DNA from 4 places in the Streptomyces sp. NBC_00887 genome. Region 2 is predicted to be linked to each of the others. Evidence: riboswitches for the same ligand, from Rfam matches in the RefSeq annotation. Region 2 holds a riboswitch; each other region holds the start of a gene.

Region 1 (3,153 bases), 1.6 Mb from region 2:
CCCGAACGGCCGGTGTCGTGCAGCCGACGGACGGTGACGGCCAGCGAGGGGATAAACAGGGCAATGAAGTAGATGAAGTACGGAATCTGGGTGTCGATGGCGACACCGATGCCGGCCAGTACCACGATGAAGATGGCGTGGAAGAGCGCGAACATCCAGTACTCCTTGCGGCGCGCACGACCGCTGAAGCCTGCGTAGTTCTTGAGGACGTTCAGGTACCAGCTCACTGTGTTTCCCTCCCCTGGCGCCCCCCGTCGGGGCGCACACTTTTTCGGCCAAGCACAGCGGAAGGTAAGGCACAGATAAGGAAATGGTCAAGCCAGGACGTACCCCTGCCGAAACGTACATAGACCTGCCACGTTTCCGTGTCCGTACCGTCTCCGAACGGCACCTGGAATCAGGCGATCAGAGGATCCATCATGTGAAACCAGCCATTGCTCATACTCTCCTGGTTCAATACGGACAATCTGATGAACAGCCAGACGGCACCGCCCCGGGCACGTAACGCCCAGGACAGCGCCGCCATTTCGTGCGATTTCCCCCGGTGTCAGTCCGCCAGCGGCAGGTACACCCTGTTGCCGCTCGCGGCGAACTCCTTGGACTTCTCCAGCATCCCCGCCTCGATCTCCTCCTCCGACGCGGAGGGGAGCAGGTCGGGGGCGAACTGCTCCGTGATGCTCCTGCTGATCTTCATCGAACAGAACTTCGGACCGCACATCGAGCAGAAGTGAGCCGTCTTGGCCGGCTCGGCCGGCAGCGTCTCGTCGTGGAACTCCCGTGCCGTGTCCGGGTCGAGCGCCAGGTTGAACTGGTCCTCCCAGCGGAATTCGAACCGGGCATCCGACAGCGCGTCGTCCCATTCCTGCGCCCCGGGGTGCCCCTTGGCGAGATCCGCAGCATGCGCGGCGATCTTGTAGGTGATGACGCCGGTCTTCACGTCGTCCCTGTTCGGCAGCCCCAGGTGCTCCTTGGGCGTGACGTAGCAGAGCATCGCCGTCCCCCACCAGGCGATCATCGCCGCACCGATGCCCGAGGTGATGTGGTCGTACGCCGGGGCGACATCGGTGGTCAGCGGGCCGAGCGTGTAGAACGGCGCCTCCTCGCAGATCTCCTGCTGGAGGTCGATGTTCTCCTTGATCTTGTGCATCGGGACGTGGCCCGGGCCCTCGATCATCGTCTGGACGCCGAACCGCTTGGCGACGGAGTTCAGTTCACCGAGCGTGCGCAGTTCGGCGAACTGCGCCTCGTCGTTGGCGTCGGCGATGGAACCGGGGCGCAGTCCGTCACCGAGCGAGTAGGTCACGTCGTAGGCCGCGAGGATCTCGCAGAGCTCCTCGAAGTGCTCGTAGAGGAACGACTCCTTGTGGTGCGCGAGGCACCAGGCCGCCATGATCGAGCCACCGCGGGAGACGATGCCGGTCTTGCGGCGTGCCGTCAGCGGGACGTACGGGAGCCGGACCCCGGCATGCACCGTCATGTAGTCGACGCCCTGTTCGGCCTGCTCGATGACGGTGTCCTTGTACATCTCCCAGGTCAGCTCCTCGGCCCGGCCGTCCACCTTCTCCAGTGCCTGGTAGAGCGGAACGGTGCCGATCGGCACGGGGGAGTTGCGCAGGACCCACTCGCGCGTGGTGTGGATGTTGCGGCCGGTGGACAGGTCCATGACCGTGTCGGCACCCCACTTGGTCGCCCAGGTCATCTTGTCCACCTCCTCCTCGATGGAGGAGGTGACCGCGGAGTTGCCGATGTTGGCGTTGACCTTCACCAGGAACCGCTTGCCGATGATCATCGGCTCGATCTCCGGGTGGTTGACGTTGGCCGGCAGCACGGCCCGCCCCGCCGCGATCTCCTCGCGCACCACCTCGGGCTCCACGTTCTCCCGGATCGCGACGTACTCCATCTCCGGAGTGATCTCGCCGCGGCGGGCATAGGCGAGCTGTGTGACCGGCTGCCCGTCGCGGCTGCGGCGGGGCTGACGGGGGCGGCCGGGAAAGACCGCGTCGAGGTTGCGCAGGCCGCCGCGCGGCGACGTGTGCTTGAGCCCGTCGTCCTCGGGACGCGCCGGGCGGCCCGCGTACTCCTCGGTGTCGCCGCGGGCGATGATCCAGTTCTCCCGCAGGGGCGCGAGCCCGCGACGGACATCGGTCTCGGTGGAGGGATCGGTGTACGGCCCCGACGTGTCGTAGAGCGTCACGTCCTTGCCGTTGGTGAGGTGCACCTGACGGACCGGCACCCGGAGGTCCGGGCGCGAGCCCTGGACGTACCCCTTGTGCCAGCCGATGGACTTCCCGGCCTCGCTGTTCGCCACGTCCTGCGCATTCTGGGCGTTCTGCTTCGAGGCAGGCGTGCGTGCGTCCGCTGTGGTCATGAGACCTACTCCCTACGCCGGCATTACCCGGTAACAGGTTCGGCGGTCGGCGCAGCGTGTCCCGTACGGATATACGGAGGTCAGCGCCCTCTCAGCCCGGTGCTCCGAGCTCCCGCGTGTGCAAAGGTGCCTCCACGCTAGCCTCCCTCCTGGCGTGCTGGCCAGAGGGCCTCTCCCGTTCTTGGGATGATCGCCCGGTGACGTCCTCCCCCAGCGCCCCCGAACCGCACGGCCCCCGGTCCGGCAGTACGCAGAGCCATGCACCGGGCCACAGCCACGGCCCCGCCGCGCCCGTGTCCAAGCATCTGCGCAAGGTCATCGCCGCGGTGCTGATCCCGTTCGCCGCCGCGGTCCTGGTCGGTCTCGTGGCCTTCTGGCCGGGCGGCGCGCCCTCCCACGAGCGCACGGGTGTCGGTTTCGACCGGCAGACCCAGCAGGGCAAGGTGGTGGAGATCGCCAGGGTGGACTGCGCGGACGTGAACGCCGCGCAGGTGCCGCCCACCGGCGACACCTCGACACCCTCGGGGCGTGAGGCGGTCAACGAGCAGTCGGGGCTGTGCAAGAAGGCCACGGTCGAGGTGACGACCGGCAAGGACAAGGGCCGTACGTTCGTCGAGATCATCCAGCCCGACGCGACCAGGCAACTGAGGGACGGTCAAGGGGTGGTTGTGGCGTACGCGCCCGACGCGCCCCGTGATCTGCAGTACTCGGTGACCGACGTGGCCCGTACGTTCCCGATGGCCCTGCTGGCCGGGATCTTCGCCCTCGCGGTGATCGTGGTGGGC
Region 2 (3,153 bases):
CCCGCGAGGGCCTGTTCGGCGCGATCGGTTTCGCGATGGTCGCCGGTGCCCTGTGCATGGAGTTCCTGATCGACGACGGCAGGTGGTGGCAGGGACTGCTGCTGGGCCTCGCGGTCGCCGCCAGCGCCACCCTCGGCGACCTGGGCGAGTCCATGATCAAGCGGGACCTCGGGATCAAGGACATGGGCACGCTGCTGCCGGGCCACGGCGGCATCATGGACCGGCTCGACTCGCTGCTGCCGACCGCACCGGTGGTCTGGCTGCTGCTGGTGTTGTTCGTCGGATCCGGCTGATTCGCTGCTGCGTCCCCGTGTGACCTGCGGGTTCTACGAGTGAGGGTCCGTTGCCCACGGGGCGGCGGGCCCTCACTCGTGCTGAGCCCGGGCCTCGGCACCGGTGCGGAGAAGCCGCACTGCGTACAGCTGTCCTCGGGTGCGATCGGTCACGGTCCTGCGAGTGGCCCGGGCCCGTCCGAGGGCCGTCACAAGGCCTCCGACATCGACGGACAGCACCGGCAGCGGCCCGGACACGGTCGCGCCCCACCCCGCCCCGGCCGGCGACGACCTCTGGTACCACGGCGTGTCTGCGACACTGGAAGAACCATGCCTAAGCCCGGAGAACTCCAGTTTGTCGCGCCCCGCGGAGCCAAGCAGCCGCCGCGGCACCTCGCCGACCTCACCCCCGACGAGCGCAAGGAAGCAGTCGCCGCGACCGGCGAGAAGCCCTTCCGCGCCAAGCAGCTGTCGCAGCACTACTTCGCGCGGTACGCGCACGACCCGGCCGAGTGGAGCAACATTCCGGCCGGTTCGCGGGAGAAGCTCGCCGAGGCGCTGTTCCCCGACCTGATGTCCGTGATGCGCCACATCAGCTGCGACGACGACACCACCCGTAAGACGCTCTGGAAGCTGCACGACGGGACGCTCGTCGAGTCCGTCCTCATGCGGTATCCGGACCGGGTGACGATGTGCATCTCCTCGCAGGCCGGGTGCGGGATGAACTGCCCGTTCTGCGCGACCGGGCAGGCCGGCCTCGACCGCAATCTCTCCACGGCCGAGATCGTGCACCAGATCGTGGACGGGATGCGGGCGCTGCGTGACGGTGAGGTCCCGGGCGGGCCCGCGCGGCTCTCCAACATCGTCTTCATGGGTATGGGTGAGCCCCTGGCCAACTACAAGCGCGTCGTCGGGGCGATCCGGCGGCTGACCGACCCCGAGCCGGACGGCCTCGGACTCTCGCAGCGCGGGATCACCGTGTCCACGGTGGGCCTGGTGCCGGCCATGCTGCGCTTCGCCGACGAGGGCTTCAAGTGCCGTCTCGCCGTCTCGCTCCACGCCCCGGACGACGAGTTGCGCGACACCCTCGTTCCCGTGAACACGCGGTGGAACGTCCGGGAGGTGCTGGACGCGGCGTGGGAGTACGCCGAGAAGTCCGGCCGCCGCATCTCCATCGAGTACGCGCTGATCCGCGACATCAACGACCAGGCATGGCGGGGCGACCGGCTCGGCCGGCTGCTCAAGGGCAAGCGCGTGCACGTCAACCTCATCCCGCTGAACCCGACGCCCGGTTCCAAGTGGACCGCCTCGCGGCCCGAGGACGAGAAGGCGTTCGTCGACGCGATCGCCGCTCATGGTGTACCCGTCACGGTCCGTGACACCCGTGGTCAGGAGATCGACGGGGCCTGCGGACAGCTGGCGGCCTCCGAGCGCTGACAAGGTTCCGGGGACGGGCGCCATCCGGCCGGAACGGCGTGATCCGGCCGGTGTAGCCTGGCCCGGAAATCAACTTCATATTCCGACAGGGGAGCGCCACAGCGCTGAGAGTGCGGCACCGAGCCGCAGACCCTCTGAACCTCGCCCGGGTCATTCCGGGTAGGAAGTTCGGACCTTACTCAAGCTGTTGCGCCCTGCCCGCTCGCCGAGCGGGCAGGGCCGCGTCTCTTCCTGGTCACGTCCAGGAGGAATCACATGAACACCACCACGAAGTGCGCCGCGACGGCGCTGGCCGCCGCGCTCGGCGTGACCGTGCTCGCGGGCTGCGGCGGATCCGACGACGACGCCTCGGGTTCCGGGAACTCCAAGGCGTCCAAGACCGTGACCCTCGTCAGCCACGACTCCTTCAACGCCTCGGAGGCGGTCCTGAAGGAGTTCACGAAGGAGACCGGCTACACGGTCAAGGTGCTGAAGAGCGGTGACGCCGGTGCCGCGCTCAACCAGGAGATCCTGACCAAGGGATCCCCCCGCGGCGATGTGTTCTTCGGCATCGACAACACGCTGCTCTCACGAGCCCTGGACAACGGACTGTTCACCCCGTACGAGGCGAAGGGGCTCGACCGCGTCGCGGCCGACACCCAGCTCGACGCGGACAAGCACCGGGTCACGCCCGTCGACACCGGCGACATCTGCATCAACTACGACAAGAAGTACTTCGCCGACAAGAAGCTCGCGCCGCCGCAGTCGTTCGACGACCTGCTGAAGCCCGCGTACAAGAACCTCCTCGTCACCGAGAACGCCGCGACCTCCTCGCCCGGCCTCGGCTTCCTCCTCGGCACCGTCGCCACGTACGGCGAGGACGGCTACCAGGACTACTGGAAGAAGCTGAAGGGCAACGGCGTCAAGGTCGTCGACGGCTGGGAGCAGGCGTACAACGAGGAGTTCTCCGGCTCGGCGGGCGGCAAGAAGACCAAGGCAGACCGGCCGCTCGTCGTCTCGTACGCCTCCAGCCCGCCCGTCGAGGTGCTGTACGCGGAGCCGCAGCCCACCGAGGCACCGACCGGGGTCGCCACCGGAACCTGCTTCCGCCAGATCGAGTTCGCCGGCCTGCTGGACGGTGCGAAGAACGAGGCGGGCGGTAAGGCGCTGCTGGACTTCCTGATCAGCAAGCAGTTCCAGGAGGACATGCCGCTCAACATGTTCGTGAACCCGGTCGCCGAGGACGCGGAGCTGCCGGAGCTCTTCACGAAGTTCGGTGCGACCGTCGACAAGCCGACGACCGTGGCCCCGGAGAAGATCGCCAAGAACCGTGAGCAGTGGGTCCGGTCGTGGTCCTCGCTCGTCGTGAAGTAGCCGCGCGTCCCCCGCGCGGGGGGAACGCGGCGCGGCTCGGCCTGATGGCCGTGCCCGTCGCGTTCTTCGCGCTGTTCTTCGCCTACCCCGT
Region 3 (3,153 bases), 2.1 Mb from region 2:
GATGGACACCGGGAACGCCCTCGGAGCCGGGCAGGACGACGGGCTCGGCCCCGGTGGCGAGAACCAGCACGTCGTACGGGACGGGGCCCTCGGGGGTGTCCAGTTCGTGTGCGTCGGCGCGCAGTCCGCTCACGTCGAGGCCAAGGCGCAGGGTGATGTCAAGCGCCTCGAAGTCGACGTCGAAGGCGGAGTCCTCGGCCTTGCCGAGCAGGACCGCCTTCGACAGGGGCGGCCTGTCGTAGGGCTGGTGCGGTTCCGCGCCGATCAGGGTGACCTGGCCGGCGAAGCCCTGTTCGCGCAGGGCCACGGCGGTCTGCACGCCTGCCATGCCGGCGCCGACGACCACGACCCGGCGTGGCTGCTGTCCCGTTTCCCGCTGTTCCGTCTGCTCGCTCACCCGGCCACCCTAATCACCTGACGTTCCATCAGGTGTCGAGCTCCTCCACCACGCTCGTCCCGCTGCCCTCCTGGGACTCCCACTCCCACCGCTCTTCCAGCCGCACCCGGCCGTCGGGGAGTTCCGTGACGGTCGAGACGCAGTGGCCGCCGGAGGTCGTTCCGTCCTGCTTCAGCTGCACATAACGGAAGTCCAGGGTGTCGCCCTCCCTGGTGCCGACGAGATGTCCGCGGACGACGTCACCGCCCGCGTACTCGGCCCAGACCCGTCCCTCCCGCTCCCGGTAGGTGAAGCGTGTGCGGGTGCCGACCTGGCCGGGTGCCTGGTCCGCGACGGGCGACAGGACGAGTCCGTCGAGTGAACGGGCCACGGTGGCTGCTCCCTTACTGGCTGCGGGTTGCGGGGTTTAGGGTGGCCAACGTAAGGCACTCGCGGGAGCCCGGACGCACCGGGCTGAGAGGGAGGCTGGACGGCCTCCGACCGTACGAACCTGATCCGGGTCATGCCGGCGAAGGGAGGGGCTGGACGCCCATGCGCATCTCCGAGAACGGATCCGACGTCCTGGTCGTCGGGGGCGGCATCATCGGCCTGGTGACCGCCTGGCGGGCGGCCGGGCGCGGCATGTCCGTCGCGGTCGCCGATCCCGAACCGGGCGGCGGTGCCGCCCAGGTCGCGGCCGGCATGCTCGCGGCCGTCACCGAACTCCACTACGGCGAGCAGACGCTGCTCGGCCTCAATGTCGCCTCCGCCGCCCGCTATCCGGCGTTCGTGGCCGAGCTGGAGGAAGCGAGCGGGCAGGAGACCGGCTTCCGTGCCTGCGGCACGCTGGCGGTCGCGCTGGACTCCGACGACCGGGCCCATCTGCGGGAGCTGCACGCCCTGCAGCAGCGTTCGGGGCTGGCGTCGGAGTGGCTGAGCGGCCGCGAGTGCCGCCGGCTGGAGCCGATGCTGGCCCCCTGCGTGCGCGGCGGACTGCGGGCGGACGGCGACCACCAGGTGGATCCCCGCCGGCTGGCCTCGGCCCTGGTCACGGCGTGTGAGCGGGCCGGTGTGGTCTTCCACCGGGCCCGGGCGGAGCGGCTCCGCGTGACGGGCGGCCGGGCGGCCGGAGCGGTCCTCGCGGACGGTACGGAGCTGAGCGCCGACCAGGTCGTGCTGGCCGCCGGCAGTCTCAGCGGCAGACTCGCCGGGGTCCCCGAGGAGGTCGTACCACCGGTCCGCCCGGTCAAGGGGCAGGTACTGCGTCTGGCCGTGCCGCCCGCGTACGCCCCTTTCCTCAGCCGCACCGTACGGGCCGTGGTCCGCGGCAGTCACGTCTACCTCGTCCCGCGCGCCAACGGCGAGCTGGTCGTGGGCGCGACCAGCGAGGAGATGGGCTGGGACACGACGGTCACCGCGGGCGGGGTCTACGAACTGCTGCGCGACGCCCACGAGCTGGTGCCGGGCATCACCGAACTGCCGCTGACCGAGACCCGCGCGGGCCTGCGTCCCGCATCTCCGGACAACGCCCCGCTGCTGGGCCCGACGGCACTGCCCGGCCTGCACCTCGCCACCGGCCACCACCGCAACGGGGTGCTGCTGACGCCCGTCACCGGTGACGTGATGGGCCAAGTGCTGGCCACCGGCGAACTGCCCGCAGAGGCGCGCCCCTTCGCGCCGAGCCGCTTCGCGTCCTCCGGCCGGGGTCCCGCGTCACCGAACCTCTCCCCCGGAGCCCTCACTTCAGCACCTCAGGAGCAGCCCGCATGACCGAGCCCCTGCCCACCGCCGCTCCCGCACCTGCGTCCGCCTCCGCATCCGGGCCCGAGTCGGTGTCCCTGTCCGTCAACGGGGAGCACCGCACCGTCCCGGCCGGTACCGCGCTGGACGCCCTGGTCGCGACCCTGACCACGGCGCACTCCGGTGTCGCCGCCGCGGTCAACGAGGCCGTCGTGCCGCGCAGTCAGTGGTCCGCCACCGCTCTCGGCGAGGGCGACCGCGTCGAGGTCCTCACCGCGGTCCAGGGAGGCTGACATGTCGGACGATCTCTTCACGCTCGGCTCCACCACCTTCTCGTCCCGGCTGATCATGGGAACGGGCGGTGCGCCCAGCCTCGAGGTGCTGGAGCGCTCCCTGATCGCCTCGGGAACCGAGCTGACCACCGTCGCGATGCGCCGGCTCGATCCGACCGTGCAGGGCTCGGTGCTCTCCGTCCTGGAGCGGCTCTCCATCCGCGTGCTGCCCAACACCGCCGGCTGTTTCACCGCGGGCGAGGCCGTACTGACCGCCCGGCTGGCCAGGGAGGCGCTCGGCACCGACTGGATCAAGCTGGAGGTCGTGGCAGACGAGCGGACCCTGCTGCCCGATCCGATCGAGCTGCTGGACGCCGCCGAGACCCTGGCGGACGAGGGCTTCACCGTCCTTCCGTACACCAGTGACGACCCGGTCCTCGCCCGGAAACTCCAGGACGTGGGGTGCGCGGCGATCATGCCGCTCGGCTCCCCCATCGGATCCGGGCTCGGCATCCGCAACCCGCACAACTTCCAGCTGATCATCGAGCAGGCCGCGGTTCCGGTGATCCTCGACGCGGGGGCGGGAACCGCTTCGGACGCGGCGCTGGCGATGGAGCTGGGGTGCGCCGCTGTGATGCTCGCCTCAGCGGTGACCCGGGCGCAGGAGCCGGAGCTGATGGCCGCGGCGATGCGGCACGCGGTGGACGGAGGGCGCCTGGCGTACCGGGCCGGCCGGATCCCGAGGCGGCATTTCGCCGAGGCGTC
Region 4 (3,153 bases), 3.6 Mb from region 2:
CGCAGGTGCGGGAGCGGCGGTGGGCAGGGGCTCGGTCATGCGGGCTGCTCCTGAGGTGCTGAAGTGAGGGCTCCGGGGGAGAGGTTCGGTGACGCGGGACCCCGGCCGGAGGACGCGAAGCGGCTCGGCGCGAAGGGGCGCGCCTCTGCGGGCAGTTCGCCGGTGGCCAGCACTTGGCCCATCACGTCACCGGTGACGGGCGTCAGCAGCACCCCGTTGCGGTGGTGGCCGGTGGCGAGGTGCAGGCCGGGCAGTGCCGTCGGGCCCAGCAGCGGGGCGTTGTCCGGAGATGCGGGACGCAGGCCCGCGCGGGTCTCGGTCAGCGGCAGTTCGGTGATGCCCGGCACCAGCTCGTGGGCGTCGCGCAGCAGTTCGTAGACCCCGCCCGCGGTGACCGTCGTGTCCCAGCCCATCTCCTCGCTGGTCGCGCCCACGACCAGCTCGCCGTTGGCGCGCGGGACGAGGTAGACGTGACTGCCGCGGACCACGGCCCGTACGGTGCGGCTGAGGAAAGGGGCGTACGCGGGCGGCACGGCCAGACGCAGTACCTGCCCCTTGACCGGGCGGACCGGTGGTACGACCTCCTCGGGGACCCCGGCGAGTCTGCCGCTGAGACTGCCGGCGGCCAGCACGACCTGGTCGGCGCTCAGCTCCGTACCGTCCGCGAGGACCGCTCCGGCCGCCCGGCCGCCCGTCACGCGGAGCCGCTCCGCCCGGGCCCGGTGGAAGACCACACCGGCCCGCTCACACGCCGTGACCAGGGCCGAGGCCAGCCGGCGGGGATCCACCTGGTGGTCGCCGTCCGCCCGCAGTCCGCCGCGCACGCAGGGGGCCAGCATCGGCTCCAGCCGGCGGCACTCGCGGCCGCTCAGCCACTCCGACGCCAGCCCCGAACGCTGCTGCAGGGCGTGCAGCTCCCGCAGATGGGCCCGGTCGTCGGAGTCCAGCGCGACCGCCAGCGTGCCGCAGGCACGGAAGCCGGTCTCCTGCCCGCTCGCTTCCTCCAGCTCGGCCACGAACGCCGGATAGCGGGCGGCGGAGGCGACATTGAGGCCGAGCAGCGTCTGCTCGCCGTAGTGGAGTTCGGTGACGGCCGCGAGCATGCCGGCCGCGACCTGGGCGGCACCGCCGCCCGGTTCGGGATCGGCGACCGCGACGGACATGCCGCGCCCGGCCGCCCGCCAGGCGGTCACCAGGCCGATGATGCCGCCCCCGACGACCAGGACGTCGGATCCGTTCTCGGAGATGCGCATGGGCGTCCAGCCCCTCCCTTCGCCGGCATGACCCGGATCAGGTTCGTACGGTCGGAGGCCGTCCAGCCTCCCTCTCAGCCCGGTGCGTCCGGGCTCCCGCGAGTGCCTTACGTTGGCCACCCTAAACCCCGCAACCCGCAGCCAGTAAGGGAGCAGCCACCGTGGCCCGTTCACTCGACGGACTCGTCCTGTCGCCCGTCGCGGACCAGGCACCCGGCCAGGTCGGCACCCGCACACGCTTCACCTACCGGGAGCGGGAGGGACGGGTCTGGGCCGAGTACGCGGGCGGTGACGTCGTCCGCGGACATCTCGTCGGCACCAGGGAGGGCGACACCCTGGACTTCCGTTATGTGCAGCTGAAGCAGGACGGAACGACCTCCGGCGGCCACTGCGTCTCGACCGTCACGGAACTCCCCGACGGCCGGGTGCGGCTGGAAGAGCGGTGGGAGTGGGAGTCCCAGGAGGGCAGCGGGACGAGCGTGGTGGAGGAGCTCGACACCTGATGGAACGTCAGGTGATTAGGGTGGCCGGGTGAGCGAGCAGACGGAACAGCGGGAAACGGGACAGCAGCCACGCCGGGTCGTGGTCGTCGGCGCCGGCATGGCAGGCGTGCAGACCGCCGTGGCCCTGCGCGAACAGGGCTTCGCCGGCCAGGTCACCCTGATCGGCGCGGAACCGCACCAGCCCTACGACAGGCCGCCCCTGTCGAAGGCGGTCCTGCTCGGCAAGGCCGAGGACTCCGCCTTCGACGTCGACTTCGAGGCGCTTGACATCACCCTGCGCCTTGGCCTCGACGTGAGCGGACTGCGCGCCGACGCACACGAACTGGACACCCCCGAGGGCCCCGTCCCGTACGACGTGCTGGTTCTCGCCACCGGGGCCGAGCCCGTCGTCCTGCCCGGCTCCGAGGGCGTTCCCGGTGTCCATCTGCTGCGCACCGTCGACGATGCCGCACGGCTGCGGCCCGTCCTGGAGCGGCAGCACGACGTCGTGGTCGTGGGAGCCGGCTGGATCGGTGCCGAATTCACCACCGCGGCCCGTGCCGCGGGCTGCGCGGTCACCGTCGTCGAAGCAGCGGAACGCCCCCTCGCGGGCACCCTGCCCGCCGACGTCGCCGCCCCGATGGCCCGCTGGTACGCCGAGAGCGGAGCCGAACTCCTCACCGGCGCCCGGGTGGCGCGCGTCGACCCCGGTGCCGTCGTCCTGGCGGACGGACGGGTGGTCCCCGCCGGAGCGGTGATCGTCGGCATCGGCGCCCGCCCCGCCACCGGCTGGCTGGAGGACTCCGGCATCGCGCTCGGCCCGGACGGCTCGATCACCGCCGACGGCTCGCTGCGCACCTCCCTGCCCGACGTGTACGCGGTGGGTGACTGTGCCTCCTTCCCCTCCGCCCGCTACGGCGAGCGGCTGCTGGTCCACCACTGGGACAACGCCCTCCAGGGGCCCCGGACGGTCGCGGCCGCCCTCGCGGACGGGCAGCCCCGGACGTACGACCCGGTGCCCTACTTCTGGTCCGAGCAGTTCGGCCGGTTCGTGCAGTACGCCGGTCACCACGCCGCCGCCGACACCATGCTGTGGCGCGGCGACCCGGCGGACCCGGCCTGGACGGTCTGCTGGCTGCGCGGGGGCGTCCTGGTGGCGGTGCTCGCCGTCAGCCGGCCGCGCGACCTCGCCCAGGCGCGCAAGCTCATCGAGGCCGGGGCGAGCATCGATCCGGTGCGTGCCGCGGACCCCTCCGTACCGCTGAGGACTGCGGCGCCGTAGGACCCGGGTACCTCCTTACGGGCGGCCCGGCTACCGACTGCCGGTCCGGGATGGCAGGCTTGTCCCCGTGACCGAGATTGACGCAAAGATCGATGTTCTCGTCCCCGACTGGCTCCACCTTCCCGACATCGCGGAA

The links. A riboswitch is a leader RNA that binds a small molecule or an ion and turns the genes downstream of it on or off. The one in region 2 is predicted to bind thiamine pyrophosphate.
Region 1: linked by a shared signal. The riboswitch ahead of thiC (phosphomethylpyrimidine synthase ThiC) and the one ahead of OG844_RS19225 (thiamine ABC transporter substrate binding subunit) in region 2 are both predicted to bind thiamine pyrophosphate.
Region 3: linked by a shared signal. The riboswitch ahead of thiO (glycine oxidase ThiO) and the one ahead of OG844_RS19225 (thiamine ABC transporter substrate binding subunit) in region 2 are both predicted to bind thiamine pyrophosphate.
Region 4: linked by a shared signal. The riboswitch ahead of thiO (glycine oxidase ThiO) and the one ahead of OG844_RS19225 (thiamine ABC transporter substrate binding subunit) in region 2 are both predicted to bind thiamine pyrophosphate.

Annotation. Positions count from the first base shown of each region.
Region 1 is NZ_CP108788.1:5,820,409-5,823,561, forward strand. It holds gene OG844_RS26610 (DUF805 domain-containing protein) at 1-227, opposite strand, end outside; gene thiC (phosphomethylpyrimidine synthase ThiC) at 548-2,368, opposite strand; TPP riboswitch at 2,361-2,494, opposite strand; gene OG844_RS26620 (YibE/F family protein) at 2,566-3,153, shown strand, end outside.
Region 2 is NZ_CP108788.1:4,251,991-4,255,143, reverse strand. It holds gene OG844_RS19235 (phosphatidate cytidylyltransferase) at 1-293, shown strand, start outside; gene rlmN (23S rRNA (adenine(2503)-C(2))-methyltransferase RlmN) at 603-1,709, shown strand; TPP riboswitch at 1,787-1,893, shown strand; gene OG844_RS19225 (thiamine ABC transporter substrate binding subunit) at 1,965-3,062, shown strand; gene OG844_RS19220 (ABC transporter permease) at 3,107-3,153, shown strand, end outside.
Region 3 is NZ_CP108788.1:2,124,080-2,127,232, forward strand. It holds gene OG844_RS09670 (NAD(P)/FAD-dependent oxidoreductase) at 1-328, opposite strand, end outside; gene OG844_RS09675 (hypothetical protein) at 426-767, opposite strand; TPP riboswitch at 819-931, shown strand; gene thiO (glycine oxidase ThiO) at 929-2,146, shown strand; gene thiS (sulfur carrier protein ThiS) at 2,143-2,409, shown strand; gene OG844_RS09690 (thiazole synthase) at 2,411-3,153, shown strand, end outside.
Region 4 is NZ_CP108788.1:7,878,254-7,881,406, forward strand. It holds gene thiS (sulfur carrier protein ThiS) at 1-39, opposite strand, end outside; gene thiO (glycine oxidase ThiO) at 36-1,253, opposite strand; TPP riboswitch at 1,251-1,363, opposite strand; gene OG844_RS35935 (hypothetical protein) at 1,415-1,756, shown strand; gene OG844_RS35940 (NAD(P)/FAD-dependent oxidoreductase) at 1,854-3,017, shown strand; gene OG844_RS35945 (Rv2175c family DNA-binding protein) at 3,085-3,153, shown strand, end outside.